Regions from separate parts of the Streptomyces sp. NPDC047706 genome, predicted to be linked through region 2. Evidence: riboswitches for the same ligand, from Rfam matches in the RefSeq annotation. Region 2 holds a riboswitch; each other region holds the start of a gene.
The links. Region 2 has a riboswitch for cyclic di-AMP ahead of ACGF8A_RS30210 (C40 family peptidase). Riboswitches for the same ligand answer to the same signal wherever they lie in the genome.

Region 1 (5,044 bases), on a different contig from region 2:
CGCTGCCGGATCTGCTGCTCCGCGTACGCGTCGTCCTGCCAGCGTGCCTTGAGGTCGCGCAGTTCCTCGACCCGCGCCTCGGCCTGCTGCTTCTGCCGGCGCAGATCGTCGATCTCGGCGCGCTGGGCGACGTACTGCCTTATCGGGTAGGCGAGCGCGACGACCAGTGAGCAGACGACCAGGGCGAGCAGGGCCGCGCGTCCGGTGAGCCGGGAGCGGCGGGCCTGGCGGCGGGTCTGGGAACGGTAGACACGGGCCGCGGTCTGCTCGCCGAGCAGCCTGAGCCTGGTCGCGGTGGAGAAACGGTCGCGTTCCTTCACGGCCATCTGGCTCTCGCCTCCCCATGCCTGCGTGGTGCACACGCGCGTACGTCCCCGCACACGGTACGGGACCGGGTGCGGGGACGTACGTACGACGCTTCCTACGAGGGCGTCGCTCAGCCCTTGAAGCGCGGGAAGGCGCTGCGGCCGGCGTACACCGCGGCGTCGTCGAGGATCTCCTCGATGCGCAGCAGCTGGTTGTACTTGGCGACGCGCTCGGAGCGGGCCGGGGCGCCGGTCTTGATCTGGCCGCAGTTGGTGGCGACGGCGAGGTCGGCGATGGTGACGTCCTCGGTCTCGCCGGAGCGGTGGGACATCATGCACTTGAAACCGCTGCGCTGGGCCAGCTCGACGGCGTCCAGGGTCTCGGTGAGCGAGCCGATCTGGTTGACCTTGACCAGCAGGGCGTTGGCGGCGCCGTCCTCGATGCCGCGGGCCAGGCGCTCCGGGTTGGTGACGAACAGGTCGTCGCCGACGAGCTGGACCTTGTCACCGAGCTTGTCGGTGATGGTCTTCCAGCCCTCCCAGTCGTCCTCGAACAGCGGGTCCTCGATGGAGACGAGCGGGTACGCGTCGACGAGCTCCGCGTAGTACTCGGTCATCTCGGCGGCCGTGCGGTCCTTGCCCTCGAAGGTGTAGACGCCGTCCTTGTAGAACTCGGAGGCGGCGACGTCGAGGGCCAGGGCGATCTGCTCGCCGGGCGTGTAGCCGGCTTCCTTGATCGCTTCCAGGATGAGGTCGAGGGCCTCGCGGTTGGAGCCGAGGTTCGGGGCGAAGCCGCCCTCGTCGCCGAGGCCGGTGGCCAGGCCCTTGCCCTTCAGGACCTTCTTCAGCGTGTGGTAGACCTCGGCGCCCCAGCGCAGGGCCTCGGAGAAGGACTCCGCGCCGATCGGGGCGATCATGAACTCCTGGATGTCCACGTTGGAGTCGGCGTGCGAGCCGCCGTTCAGGATGTTCATCATCGGCACCGGCAGCAGGTGCGCGTTGGGGCCGCCCAGGTAGCGGAACAGCGGCAGGTCGCTGGCCTCGGAGGCGGCGTGCGCCACGGCGAGCGAGACGCCGAGGATGGCGTTGGCGCCGAGCGAGCCCTTGTTGTCGGTGGCGTCCAGGTCGAACATCGCCTGGTCGATGAGGCGCTGCTCGGTGGCGTCGTAACCGACCAGCTCCGGGCCGATCTGCTCGATGACGGCGAGGACGGCCTTCTCGACGCCCTTGCCGAGGTAGCGGTCGGGGTCGCCGTCGCGGAGCTCGATGGCCTCGAAGGCGCCGGTGGAAGCGCCGGACGGAACGGCGGCACGACCCGTGCTGCCGTCGTCGAGGCCGACCTCGACCTCGACCGTGGGGTTGCCTCGGGAGTCCAGGATTTCCCGGGCTACGACGACGTCGATGGACGGCACGAGCATCTCCTTCGTGGATGTGACGCGGTTTAGCAGGACCGCAGCGGCTCTGCGAGACGAGCCTAACCGGCTCCGTGCGATCGGCCAGCCGGTCGCCCATCTCGTGGACGGAACCGAGAGTAAATTGTTTCCGAACGAAACAAAGACGCCGATGCCCAACGGTGACACAAAAAGCCCCGCCCCGGCGCGTACGGGGGAACACGCACCGGGGCGGGGAGCCCGTGAGGACGGGGGGAACCCTCACGGGAGCCTGAGTGGCCTCCGGCGTGGAGGCCACTCATGTGAGGGCGCTGAGGGTCGGCTGCGAGTCCCCTCTTACTTCAGGTGCAGCTGCTGGCCCGGGAAGATGAGGTCGGCGTCCTCGACGATGTCCTTGTTCAGCTGGAACAGCTTCTCCCAGCCGCCCTTGACGTCGTGCTCGGCGGCGATGGTGCTGAGGGTGTCACCCTCGACGACCTTGTACTCGCCGTCGCCCTTCTTCACCTTGTCGCCGGTCGGCGTGGTCACCGTCTCCTTGGCGGCCGGACGCTCCTGCGAGCGGGACGCCGGCTGCTCCTCGGTCGCACGCGTGCTGGTCTCGGTGCTCTGCTGAGTGTTCTGCTCGGCGCTCTGCGAGGAGCCGCCGCCGGTGTACGCGGCGTTCGACAGGCTCTTGCCGCAGACCGGCCAGGCGCCCTTGCCCTGACCCGCGAGCACCTTCTCGGCGATCTGGATCTGCTGCTCCTTGGAGGCCTGGTCGGCCGTGGAGGCGAACTGGGTGCCGCCGTACGCGGCCCAGGTCGAGGCGGAGAACTGCAGACCGCCGTAGTAACCGTTACCGGTGTTGATGGACCAGTTGCCACCGGACTCGCACTGCGCGACGGCGTCCCACTCGGAGGCCGTGGCGGCGGAGGCGCTGCCGGCGGCCATCAGCGGCGCGGCGACGGCGGCGGCACCGGTGACGCCGACCGCGGCGATCGCGCGAACGGTCCTGGACGGACGACGGTGCTTGCCCTTGCTGGAAAACAGCATGGTCGATCCCCTCACCGACGCCTGCGAGGTGAGCTGTCGGGTTCGGGCCGGTTGAGTTGCCCGGCCACACCTCCCCGGGAGGCGCGGCTTCACCCCGAGCCGGTTCCGGCGCTGAGTCTCCTCAACTGCCGGGCCCGGCACTTACCTTGGGTCCCCCGCTCCTGCCTACGGCGCTTGACGCGACGACTGTTCCCGGGCGGCCGCTGGCAGGATTCGGCGTTGCGGCGACCGGGGCTCGCGTTGACGAGCGGTCATGACCGTAGACAGGCGATCGACGGAATTTCAAAGACGATCAGGGCTTCTGAGACTCATCCCACACTTTCGCCAAAACGGACATTCGGCTCGAAGTGTGACGCGAACTCCCGCTACCCCCAGGCCGATTCCGGGCCTACCCGCCGGCCGGCTCCGCGCCCACGTTGAGCTCCTGACCGGGGACGATGTGGTCGGGGTCGGCACCGAGGGCACCCTTGTTCCCGGCGTACAGCGCGGCCCATCCGCCTTGCACGTCAAGGGAGTCGGCGATGCTCCAGAGACTGTCGCCGTCCCGGACCGTGTACGAACTGTCGACGGCCGCACGGGTGCCGACGGCTCCGCGCGAGGCGTGCCGCCCGGCGGACTCGCCGACCCGGCTGTCACCCTCGTCCGCGCTGCTCCCACGGTGCTTGCCGGTGCCGAGGGCTCCGGTGTCGGTGAGGTTCGAGGTGCTCGGCGTGCTCGAAGGCACGTCGAAAGACGGGGAATTTGAGGGTGTTTCGCCCGATTCATGAGATTCACCGGAGCTGGGGGATCCGCTGGAATCGGGAGAGGTGGATCCGTCGGTCTCCTGCGGAGCGGAACCGCCGGACGGGCCGGACTGACCCGATTCACCGGATCCACCGGGTTCGCCGGATTCAGTGGAGTCAGTGGAATTCGTGGGGTTTGCCGGATTCGACGACCTCGTGGAATCCGTGGGCGCACTCGAACCGTTCGACTCATCGCCGCCACCGGAGCCGCCGGAACCGCTGGAGCCGTCCGCATGGCCACGGCCGGACGAGTGGGACAGGCCGAGCGAGTCGGACAGACTTCCCGAACCGCCGGATCTCGCGTGCGACGGCGTACTGGAGGCGTCATCGGCCACCCCTGTGTCGACCGCGGCCGACTCGGTGTCCACGTCGAGCCCCACCAGCGGCCCACAGGTCGCCCACGCGCCGACGCCCTGGTCCGCGAGGACCTTCTCGGCGACGGCGATCTGCTGCGAACGGCTGGCCCGGTCCGCGCTGGTGGCGTACATGAGGCCGCCGTACTTCTCCCAGTCCTGCTGGGAGAGTTGCAGCCCGCCGTAGTAGCCGTTACCCGTGTCGGCGCTCCAGGAGCCACCGGTCTCGCATTCCGCGACCCGGTCCCAGGTCGTTCCGCCGGCGGCGCTCGCACCGGTGGCGCCGAGGAGCGGGATGGCGATGGCGGAGCCGGTCACTCCGGCCGCGACGACGAGAGCGGGTGCCTGGCGGGGGCGACGGTGACGACCGTTCCCGGAGAGCATGCGGGGACCTTTCGCGCGACAGCGGGGACCTGCGCGGCGGGTGAAGCAGGGGGCCGCGCTGATGGGTGAACGTATAGGCAGACGATCACTTGTCACAAGTTAATGCCGCACAGATCACGTGAAGATCACATAGTTGAAAGTGCGTCACGTTTCCTGCGCAGGCGTGAACTCCACCGGCAGCGTCCGCAGCCCCCGCATGATGAGCCCCCCACGCCACCGCAATTCACCCGGATCCACCGCGAGTCGCAGGTCCGGGAGGCGGGTGAGGAGGGTGGCGAGCGCGGTCCGCCCCTCCAGACGGGCCAGCGGCGCGCCCAGGCAGTAGTGGATGCCGTGCCCGTAGCCGAGGTGCTGGTTGTCGCGGCGCGCCAGGTCGAGGGTGTCCGGGTCCGCGAACCGCTCCGGATCCCGGTCGGCGGCGGCGAGTACGACGAGGACGGGGTCGCCGGTCTCGATGTCCTGGCCGCCGACGGTGAGCGGCTCGGTGGCGAACCGCCAGGTGGCGAGCTCTACGGGCCCGTCGTAGCGCAGGAGTTCCTCGACGCCGGTCTCGAGCAGGGCCCCTTCGCCGCGGGCCAGGGACTGCTGGAGGCGGGTGCGCTGTCCGGGGTGGGTGAGGAGGGCGTAGGTGCCGTTGCCGATGAGGTTCACGGTCGTCTCGAAACCGGCGAACAGAAGGATGAACGCCATGGCCGCCGCCTCGTTCTCGGTGAGGTGCTCGCCGTGGTCGGAGGCGCGGATGAGGCCGGAGATCAGGTCCTCGTCGGGCCCGGGTTCGGCGGGGAGCGTGGCTCGTT
Region 2 (5,044 bases):
CTTGGCGACATAGCGACGTACCCGGCGGTTGTCCGCCCGTCCGTCACCGGGCAGCGCGCCCCGCCGCCGCTTCATCACATGGGCGGTCTGCCAGGTCCGCATGACGACCTCGCCGACCCGGCCCATCGCCTGTGAGTCCGACGAGATGATCGAGATCGCGCCCAGGTCGTGCAGTATGTCCTCCGCCCCGATCGTCGAGGGCCGGATCCGGGACTCGGCGAAGGCCAGATCCTCCGGCACCGCCGGGTTGAGGTGGTGGCACACCATCAGCATGTCGAGGTGTTCCTCGGTGGTGTTGACGGTGAAGGGCCGCGTCGGGTTCGTCGAACTGGGCAGCACATGCGGCTCGGAGACGACCGTCATGATGTCGGGAGCGTGCCCGCCGCCCGCGCCCTCGGTGTGGTAGGCGTGGATGCCGCGCCCGGCGATCGCGGCCAGTGTGTCGCCGACGAAGCCGGCCTCGTTGAGGGTGTCGGTGTGGATGGCGACCTGGACGCCGGTCCGCTCGGCGACGGTCAGCGCGGCGTCGATGACGGCCGGGGTGGAGCCCCAGTCCTCGTGCAGCTTCAGGCCGAGTGCGCCGCCGCGGATCTGCGACAGCATCGCCTCGTGGGAGACGGTGTTGCCCTTGCCGAGGAGGCCGACGTTGAGCGGGTAGTGCTCCATCGCCTCCAGCATCCGGGCCAGATGCCAGGGTCCGGGCGTGACCGTGGTCGCCTTGGAGCCCTCGGCCGGTCCGGTGCCGCCGCCGACGAGGGTGGTGATGCCCGCGGACAGCGCCTCGTCGGCGATCTGCGGGCAGATGAAGTGGACGTGCGCGTCGATCGCCCCGGCCGTCACGATCCGCCCGTTGCCCGCGATGACCTCGGTCTCCGGTCCGACGACCAGCTCCGGATGCACACCGTCCATGGTGTCGGGGTTGCCCGCCTTGCCGATCCCGGTGATCCGGCCGTCGCGGATGCCGATGTCGGCCTTGACGATTCCCCAGTGGTCGATGATCACGGCACCCGTGACGACGGTGTCGGGCGTGCCCTCCGCGCGCGTGGCACGGGCCTGGCCCATGGACTCGCGGATCACCTTGCCGCCTCCGAACACCGCCTCGTCACCGGCGAGTCCGGGCCCTCCGCTGCGGTCCTCCTCGATCTCGACGAGCAGATCGGTGTCGGCGAGCCGGATGCGGTCGCCGGTCGTCGGCCCGAACAGGTCGGCGTACGCGGCACGCGGGATCTCAGGCATCGAGGGCGCCTCCGGTCTCCCCGCGCAGTCCGGGCACCACGCGGGCGCCGGCGATCGGGACGAGTTCGACGTCGACCGGGATGCCGGGCTCGAAGCGTACGGCCGTACCGGCGGCGACGTTGAGCCGCTTGCCGCGCGCGGCGGCGCGGTCGAACTCCAGGCCGGGGTTGGCCTCGGCGAAGTGGTAGTGGGAGCCGACCTGGACGGGCCGGTCGGCGGCGTTGAGCACGGTGAGGCGGGTGACCGCGCGCCCCGCGTTGCAGGCGATCGGGCCGTCGGCGAACAGGATCTCTCCGGGAATCATCGCGTCACCCTCAGACGATCGGGTCATGGACGGTGACGAGCTTGGTGCCGTCCGGGAAGGTCGCCTCGACCTGGATGTCGTGGATCATCTCGGGGATGCCCTCCATGACGTCGTCCCGGGTGAGCAACTCGCGTCCGGAAGACATGAGTTCGGCGACGGTGCGGCCGTCCCGCGCGCCTTCGAGGATGTGCGAGGTGATGAGGGCGACGGCCTCGGGGTGGTTCAGTCTCAGCCCGCGGGCGCGACGCTTCCCGGCGACGTCCGCCGCGACGTGGATCAGCAGCCTCTCCTGCTCGTGCGGGGTCAGTTGCACGTGCCACCTCACATCCTCGCTCCGGGCCGTGCGGGGCCCGGTTGCCGCCGCCACCGGCCGAACTCCCCGGCGGCGTGGAGGGGCACGCTAGTTGGCATGCGTTTCGGGCACGTTAACCGAACTGTGCCGCCTGGAACGCCGTGAGCAGCGCCGTCGCCGGCCCCGCGGCGCTCCCGGGCCCCCACCGGGACGGCCGTCTGCGCGGGACGCCGGTGCCGCTCGGCAACCTGTTGGCCCTGGCTCTCGTCTGAGGGGCGGCGGTGGGGCCGGGCAGCACGCCGGAGTCCTGACCGGGTCCCCGCAGGGCGCGGGCGGCCGGCCGGGAGGACGCGCCGGCAGGCTGACCGCGGACCGGCCCCGCTCCCTGCCGTGACGGACGGGGCACACGGCCTTCGCGCGTGCCGGGGAGGTGCCGCGACGAGGCACCTGGCCCGCGGTGCTCCGCCGCGATGCCGGACCGCTGCCGCTCACGGGGCGCGGTCGCCGCCTCGCGCACGGCGGAGAGGTCGACCGGGTCGTCCCAGGCCGCAGGGCCACCCGCACCGCGCCGGGCGCGAGGTGTGCCGGGGATGCCGCCACCCGGCCTGCCGCCGCTGCCCGCCCTCACCCGCGCCGAGGGCGAGTTGATCGACCGCGACCTGGACGTGGTGGACGTGCTCGGGCGCATCAACCCGGCGCGCGACGGGGACACGCGTCGTGGACGGCGGGCCGCTGGGGCGCTGGTGCGCTGGTGCGCTGGTGCACAAGGCTGTCGAACCGTGCGACGCGCTCGCGCCTACGCGCCGGCGGGGCGGGACCGAACTCCACGCACGGACTCCCGCGCGGGCGCTGCGCGTGCTGGACGGTGAACGCCGGGCGGCGCGTGTCACCGTTGCGCCGCGCTCCGACAGATGAGGCAGGGCTGATCCACGGCCCGGCGACCGGCATCGCAAGGCGACGCGGCGGGATGTCCGGGTGGGAGTTGAAACGGACCAAAAGGACTACCGCCGTCCGGAGGACCTTCACCTCCCTTTTCAGGACCCTTGCGGTTGCGCAACGAGACCTGTCTCGGGGCGGAATGGGACCTTCCACCGCTGGTCCGGGGCGGCGTGGTGCCCTTGACACCTGTTCGCACATCAGCTTGTCCACCCGAACGGGTGAGTGGTGAGTAACACCACAAATCCCCGGTTGCGTTGGGATTTTCGGACTTCCGTGAGTCAAGATCCCTGACTGACGACAAGCCCCCGCCACCGCGGCGGGGCGGTCCGGGCGGACGCCGAGTCCTGCCGCCGCCCGGATGACCGGTCGACAGGAGTGGATCGGCAGGAGTGGAGGACCCGAGCACGACGGGTCGCCGGAGCGCAGTTTCCGAGCGTCCCTTGGGGTGAAGCCGCGGCAACGCGGCCGGGCAACTTCGCCAGCCCGAATCCGACAGGTCATCCTTCACAGGCGGCTGACGAAGGGTTGCGCATGACCGCGCTCAATCGTGTCCCGTCGCTGATGGCCCGTGCCGGTACGGCCTCGGCCCTCACGCTGGTCGCCGTGGGCGGCTCCGTGGTGGCTCCGGGCGTCGCCCAGGAGGCCGCGGCCGCCACGCCCGCGACGAAGGCACTCCAGATCGCCGCCTCGAAGAAGGGCTCCCCCTACAGGTGGGGCGCCACAGGGCCGCGCAGGTTCGACTGCTCCGGGCTGACGCTGTACTCGTTCAAGAAGGCGGGCAAGAAGCTGCCCCGCACGGCCGCCCAGCAGTACAACAAGACCCGCCACATCGCTGCGAAGAGCCGTAAGGCCGGTGACCTCGTGTTCTTCCACTCGGGGTCGAACGTGTACCACGTCGGGATCTACGCCGGGAAGGGGAAGATCTGGCACGCCCCGAAGACCGGGGACGTGGTGAGGCTGCAGAAGATCTGGACGAAGAGCGTCTGGTACGGCCGGGTCAAGTGACCCGCGGGCGGCGGTGGCGGCGCCCGGAGGGGACGCCGCCGCTTCGCCCATGACGCAGGCTCAGCCCGACTCCAGCGGCAGGATCGCGCCGGGCACCGTGGGCGCGGCGCCCGTGCCACCCGCCCATCAGGGCACGGGCGGTGGACGGCCGGTGGCCGAGCCGGTCCACGACCAGGGCCGGCGCCGGAAACCACACCGGGGCGAGGGCCACGATGATCAGCGCCGGCGGCGGGGCCCGGGGCACCGGCCGGGACGAACTGCGGCAGCAGGGTTCAGCGCATGGGTGACGGCGCCCTCGCGCAGCGGGTGCGCGGCGGCCGGGATCGGTGCCCCGCCGGAGCCCGTACGTGGCCGTCGTAGGGCTCACAGGGCCCGTAGGGTCCCGCAGCCCGAGGTGGAAGCACGTACGCCGCCGCCGGGCGGCCGCAGGGCCCGGTGAGGCGCGGGCACAGCGGCGGGACCGCCGCCACGCCGGCCGCGACGGGCGTCGTTTGCGGCACAGCCCGCCCGCGATCCCCAGGGCCCGCTGTCCGCGGGCGAGGCGCGCCGCACTCCGGGTCGCCCACCGCGCCGGTGGTACGGCTCCCGCTGCGGACGCCTCCCGCCCTTGCTGCGCGGCGCCTTCGGCCGAGCCCAGCAGCCCCGGCGGGCACCCACGGCTCCCGCCGGGCCCCGGCCGCTCCGACACCGTGCCGACCTGGCCCCACCCGGCCGCCCGGGACACGGGCCCGGCCTCCTGCCCCACCCACCCCGGCCACGTATGCCGATCCCGCCCGCAGGCCCAGCCGGGACACCTGACCCGCCCGGCCCGACCACGGGCGATCCCGTCCGGGTCGTGGGCCTCGGCCTCCGGCCGCGCGCCGGACCGCGGCTGCCATGTCGCCCGCGCCTGTCCTGAGCATGCGGCCCCGGAAGGCCATGGCCCCTACTGGCCCGCCAGCGGGACCGTGCCGGCCGGTACCGTCCAGGGCAGTTCGATGGAGACCGTCTTGCCGCCCTCGCGGGTCGGGCGGACTCTGAGGCGGCCGCCGCACTCCGCGGTGAGCCAGCGGATGATGACCATGCCCCGGCCGTTGTCCTGCTGAACGGCGGCCGGAAGGCGCTTGGGGAATCGCGGGTGGCTGTCGGTCACCCCGATGCGCAGCCGCTCGTCGCGGTCGAGCTGCATGGCGACCGTGAAGGTGGGTGACTGTCCCAGGGTGTGCTGGACGGCGTTGGTGGCGAGCTCGGAGACGATGAGCCGGATCGTGTCGGCCACCTCGGTCTCC
Region 3 (5,044 bases), on a different contig from region 2:
AAGAAGGGCGACGTCGCCGCGCTGATCGTGGAGCCGATCCAGGGCAAGGGTGTGCACGAGGCCCCGCCCGGCTACCTGCGGGCCGCGCAGGAGCTGCTGCACCGGCACAAGGCGCTGCTCATCGCGGACGAGGTGCAGACGGGCCTGGGCCGCACCGGCGACTTCTACGCCTACCAGCACGAGGAGGGCGTCGAGCCCGACCTGGTCTGCGTCGCGAAGGCACTCTCCGGCGGATATGTGCCGGTGGGTGCCACGCTCGGCAAGGACTGGATCTTCAAGAAGGTCTACTCGTCGATGGACCGGGTGCTGGTCCACTCGGCCAGCTTCGGCTCCAACGCCCAGGCCATGGCGGCCGGTCTGGCGGTGCTGTCCGTCATGGAGAGCGAACAGGTCGTCGCGGGCGTCCGGGCCACGGGCGAGCTGCTCAGGTCCCGGCTGGCCGCGCTGGTCGACACGTACGAACTGCTCGCGGACGTGCGTGGCCGTGGACTGATGATCGGCATCGAGTTCGGCCGGCCCCGGTCGCTGAAGCTGCGCAGTCGCTGGGCCATGCTCCAGGCCGCACGCAAGGGGCTCTTCGCGCAGATGGTCGTCGTCCCGCTGCTCCAGCGGCACCGGATCCTCACCCAGGTCTCCGGCGACCACCTGGAGGTGATCAAGCTGATCCCCCCGCTGATCATCGGGGAGCGGGAGGTGGACCGGTTCGTGGAGGCCTTCACGGCCGTGATGGACGACGCGCACAGCGGCGGCGGGCTGTTGTGGGACTTCGGCAGGACGCTCGTGAAGCAGGCGGTGGCCAACCGCTGACGCCGGGGTCCGGCTCCGGGCTCTGCCTCTGACGCCGGGGTCCGGCTCCGGGCCCCGGCGTCAGCGTGGCCCGGCACCGGGTTTTGCCCTAGAGGCAAACGATTTGCCCATGAGGCAACGATCCGGCTGAATGGAGCCATGAGCTCCTCCTCCGAGCCCGGGGCCGAGCCGGCCGTATCACTGCCGGCCGTCGCCCCGCAACTCCGTGAACTGCGTCGGCGCGCCTCCCTCACCCTGGAGGCCGCCGCTCGCTCGGCCGGGCTCTCGCCCGCCCACCTGTCCCGGCTGGAGACGGGGCAGCGCCAGCCCTCGCTGCCGATGCTGCTGTCCCTCGCGCGTATCTACGGTACGACCGTTTCGGACCTGCTCGGCGAGATGGTCGCCGACCGGGACGCCGTCGTGCGGGCCGCCGACATGGAGCCGAGCGGCGCCGGCGGCTGGACGTACTGGCAGGCCGGCGCGTCCGGGCGGGGCATGCAGGCCCTGCGGGTGCATGTGCCCCACGGCTCGCAGGGCGACATCGTGCGGGTGCACGCCGGTGAGGAGTGGCTGTACGTCCTCGAGGGACGGCTGCGACTGCGCCTCGGGGACGCCGCGCAGCGGCTCGGACCGGGTGACAGCGCCCACTTCGACTCCCTGACCCCGCACCGCATCGCCGCCGAGGACCCGGGCGGGGTCGACCTCCTCTTCGTCCACACTCTGCTGCAGAGCCCCACGGCCGCGCTGTGCCTCGGCCCTACCACGGGAGACATGCCATGACAGACATCGAGCAGAAGATTCCCCGGGGCATCTGGGTCCGGTTCGTCATCTACATCGTGGCGGGACACCTCTTCGCCGGCTTCCTCTATCTGCTGTTCGAGGTCGGGGCCAAATAGGGTCAGTCGAGCAGGCGCTCCCGCAGCCGTTCCCGGGTCCCGGCGGTTACGCCGAGCCCCTGCGCCAGGTAGGTGTCGACGTCTCCCCAGGTCCCCTCGATGGTCTCGAACGCAGCCGTCAGATACTCGGCACGCGCGTCGAAGAGCGGGCTGAGCAGCTCCATGATCTCCGCGGAGTAGGCCGAGTCGGAGCTGCCGCCCCGGTGCACCTTGTAGCGGCGGTGCTTGGCATTGGACTCCAGGTAGTCGGCGAGGATCGCCTCGCGCTCCACGCCCAGCGCGAGCAGCGTGACGGCGATCGACAGCCCGGCGCGGTCCTTGCCCGCCGCGCAGTGCATCAGCGCGGGGACGCTGTCCTCGGCGATCGCGTGCAGAACCTGGGAGTGCTCGCCGGTGCGCTCCTTGACGATCATGCGGTACGAGGTGACCATCCGGTCCGCGGCCCTGCCGTCGGCCAGGACCTCCCGCAGCTGCTCCACGTCGCCGTCCCGGACCATCTTCCAGAACTCCGCGCCGTCCGCCGGGTCGGTCAGCGGCAGGTTGACGTTGCGCACGCCCGGCAGCTCGATGTCCGGGCCTTCCAGCTTCTGGTCCGCGGCGTTGCGGAAGTCGAAGATCGTGTGCAGTCCCAGCGAGGCGAGGAACGTGGCGTCCTGCGCGGTCGCGTGGGCGAGGTGGCCGCTGCGGAACAGCACTCCCTGCCGCACCCGGCGCCCGTCCACCGTCGGCAGTCCGCCCACGTCACGGAAGTTGCGCACTCCGGCCAGTTCGGGCTCGGTCGACGGCACGTGCTGCGTCACGGGGGCTCCCTCCCATCGGCCCCGCCGGCGCGGCTCGTCGACGGGCACGTCTTGACGATACGACACGGATTCCCGCGGCCATGAGTTGTTCTGAGGCGGTCAGGGGAGCACGATCTGCCCCCGCGAGCCGTACACGCGACAGAGCGGTACGAATGCGGAGAATCGGGCGAAATGTGCGGGATGCTTTCATGCCGCGATGCGGGTCGCATCCCGAAGAGCCCCTCGGCCCCTGAATGCGACTGCTTTCCCGCCGCGTCACGTATGGGTGATCTGCCCGAATTGAGCTCTTCATTCCAACTCTGTCTGAAATAAGGAAACCTGGAGCAGGGTCACGTGAGCAGCGTCATATCCGTGACCGAGAGTCGTCTGTCACGCATGTGTAATTCACATGCCTTTCAAGGGCGTTTACGGAAATCACACGCCCTCCGATGCACGGAGTGTGACCGGAATTCGGGTGAACGGATCACGAAAACGGCGTTCCGGCGGAACCTCTTGCTTGTCCCGTTGCGTCGTGGTCGCTTACGTTCCACACCGATCCGGGCGGACGCCTAATCCTGCCGCCGCCCGGTGCCCGCGCAAACCCACCCGTGTTCGGCAGGAGCGGGGGACCCACAGGTAGTTGCCTGTTCCGGTTCCCGGAACGGCTCGGGGTAAAGCCTCGTCCCGACGCGGCCGGACATCTCCAGTCCGCACCCGACAGCTCACCTCGCAGGCGCCGGAGAGGAATTCGCCATGCCCGCGAAGGGTAAGCACCGCCGTCCGAAGACCCAGCGCTTCGCCCGTTCCATCGCCGTCGCCGGAACCGGTGGCGCCGCACTCGCCCTCCCGCTGATGGGGGCCGCCGTCGCCCACGCCGCCACTCCCCAGTCCGCCGCGGAGAAGGCCGTCCAGTCTGTCCCGGTCCAGAAGACGGCAGTGCAGCAGCAGTCCGCCGCAAAGCAGTCCACCGCCAAGAAGGCCGGTGCGCGGACGTATTCGGTGAAGGCCGGCGACTACCTCTCGAAGATCGCTGACGAGCAGAACGTCAGCGGTGGCTGGCAGCGGCTCTACGAGGACAACCGTGAGGCGGTGGGCCAGGACCCGTCGCTCATCCACCCCGGTCTGAAGCTCACGATCGGCGCGAAGGCCGCGGCGAGCGGCGGCAAGCAGTCGACCGCGCCGTCCTCCGCCGCCGCTCCCTCCGCCCCGGTCGAATCGCCGGCCACGACCGAGGCGTCGCAGTCCTCGAACGCGTCCGAAGCCGCGGCGAACACGTCCGAGGCCCCGGCCTCCACCCAGGCCGCGGACACCGCCACCTCCACCGGCTTCTCCGCCCCCGTGGACGGCGCCGGCGTCGGTACCGCCTACCGTGTGGCGGGCAGCATGTGGTCCAGCGGCTACCACACGGGCGTCGACTTCGCCGCGCCGACCGGCACCCCGCTGAAGGCTGTCGGCGCGGGCACGGTCGTCTCCGCGGGCTGGGCCGGCGCGTACGGCAACCAGGTCGTCATCAAGCTCGCCGACGGCTACTACGCCCAGTACGCCCACCTGTCCTCGCTCTCCGTCTCCAGCGGCCAGAGCGTGACCGCCGGCCAGCAGATCGGCCTCTCCGGTTCGACCGGCAACTCCACCGGCCCGCACCTGCACTTCGAGATCCGCACCACGCCGGACTACGGCTCGGACGTCGACCCGGTCGCCTACCTCGCCTCCAAGGGCGTCGCGATCGGCTGACACACGCGCCGCTCACGCCACCGAGGGCCGGACCCCGAACCCCGGGGTCCGGCCCTCGGTGCGTCCGGAGTCCGCGGCCGTTCCGGCCTGCGGCTCTATTCCGCAATTGACCAATCCTTTGACCGTGGCCCTTCTCACCGTCCGTCAACCCCTTCCTACGGTCGCGTAGGTCACATTCGAAGGGGAATCATGTCCCGACGTGGCAGACGATTCGAAGAGTGACAGCAGATCAGTGATCGGGTCGTACGTGGCGGTGGGGGACAGCTTCACCGAGGGCGTCGGCGACCCCGGCCCCGACGGGGCGTTCGTCGGCTGGGCCGACCGGTTCGCCGTACTGCTCGCGGACCGCCGCCCCGAGGGCGACTTCCAGTACACCAATCTCGCCGTGCGCGGCAGGCTGCTCGACCAGATCGTGGCCGAACAGGTTCCGAGGGCCGTCGAACTCGCGCCGGACCTGGTGTCGTTCTGCGCCGGCGGCAACGACATCATCCGCCCGGGCACCGACCCGGACGACGTGGCCGAGCGCTTCGAGAGGGCGGTCGCCGCGCTGACCGCCGCCGTCGGCACCGTCCTGGTGACGACCGGCTTCGACACCCGGGGCGTCCCCGTGCTCAGGCATCTGCGCGGCAAGATCGCCACCTACAACGGCCATGTGCGGGCCATCGCCGACCGGTACGGCTGCCCGGTGCTCGACCTGTGGTCGCTCAAGTCCGTCCAGGACCGCCGAGCCTGGGACCACGACCGGCTGCACCTGTCTCCCGAGGGGCACACGCGCGTGGCGCTGCGTGCCGGTCAGGCCCTCCGCCTCGCCGTCCCCGCCGACCCGGAGCAGCCCTGGCCGCCGCTTCCGCC

Region 1: it holds a riboswitch for cyclic di-AMP, as region 2 does, so the genes downstream of both, ACGF8A_RS18530 (transglycosylase family protein) here and ACGF8A_RS30210 (C40 family peptidase) in region 2, are expected to answer to the same signal.
Region 3: it holds a riboswitch for cyclic di-AMP, as region 2 does, so the genes downstream of both, ACGF8A_RS29455 (peptidoglycan DD-metalloendopeptidase family protein) here and ACGF8A_RS30210 (C40 family peptidase) in region 2, are expected to answer to the same signal.

What each region holds. Positions count from the first base shown of each region.
Region 1 is NZ_JBIDCW010000014.1:96,153-101,196, forward strand. It holds gene ACGF8A_RS18520 (septum formation initiator family protein) at 1-326, opposite strand, end outside; gene eno (phosphopyruvate hydratase) at 437-1,717, opposite strand; gene ACGF8A_RS18530 (transglycosylase family protein) at 2,033-2,728, opposite strand; cyclic di-AMP (ydaO/yuaA leader) riboswitch at 2,732-2,911, opposite strand; gene ACGF8A_RS18535 (transglycosylase family protein) at 3,117-4,247, opposite strand; gene ACGF8A_RS18540 (cytochrome P450) at 4,392-5,044, opposite strand, start outside.
Region 2 is NZ_JBIDCW010000032.1:60,688-65,731, forward strand. It holds gene ACGF8A_RS30190 (urease subunit alpha) at 1-1,236, opposite strand, end outside; gene ACGF8A_RS30195 (urease subunit beta) at 1,229-1,540, opposite strand; gene ACGF8A_RS30200 (urease subunit gamma) at 1,551-1,853, opposite strand; partial or broken gene ACGF8A_RS30205 (hypothetical protein) at 2,423-2,747, shown strand; cyclic di-AMP (ydaO/yuaA leader) riboswitch at 3,097-3,299, shown strand; gene ACGF8A_RS30210 (C40 family peptidase) at 3,303-3,776, shown strand; gene ACGF8A_RS30215 (ATP-binding protein) at 4,702-5,044, opposite strand, start outside.
Region 3 is NZ_JBIDCW010000030.1:91,140-96,183, reverse strand. It holds gene ACGF8A_RS29475 (aspartate aminotransferase family protein) at 1-807, shown strand, start outside; gene ACGF8A_RS29470 (helix-turn-helix domain-containing protein) at 946-1,566, shown strand; gene ACGF8A_RS29465 (DUF6126 family protein) at 1,563-1,682, shown strand; gene ACGF8A_RS29460 (tyrosine-protein phosphatase) at 1,685-2,482, opposite strand; cyclic di-AMP (ydaO/yuaA leader) riboswitch at 3,055-3,210, shown strand; gene ACGF8A_RS29455 (peptidoglycan DD-metalloendopeptidase family protein) at 3,215-4,192, shown strand; gene ACGF8A_RS29450 (SGNH/GDSL hydrolase family protein) at 4,425-5,044, shown strand, end outside.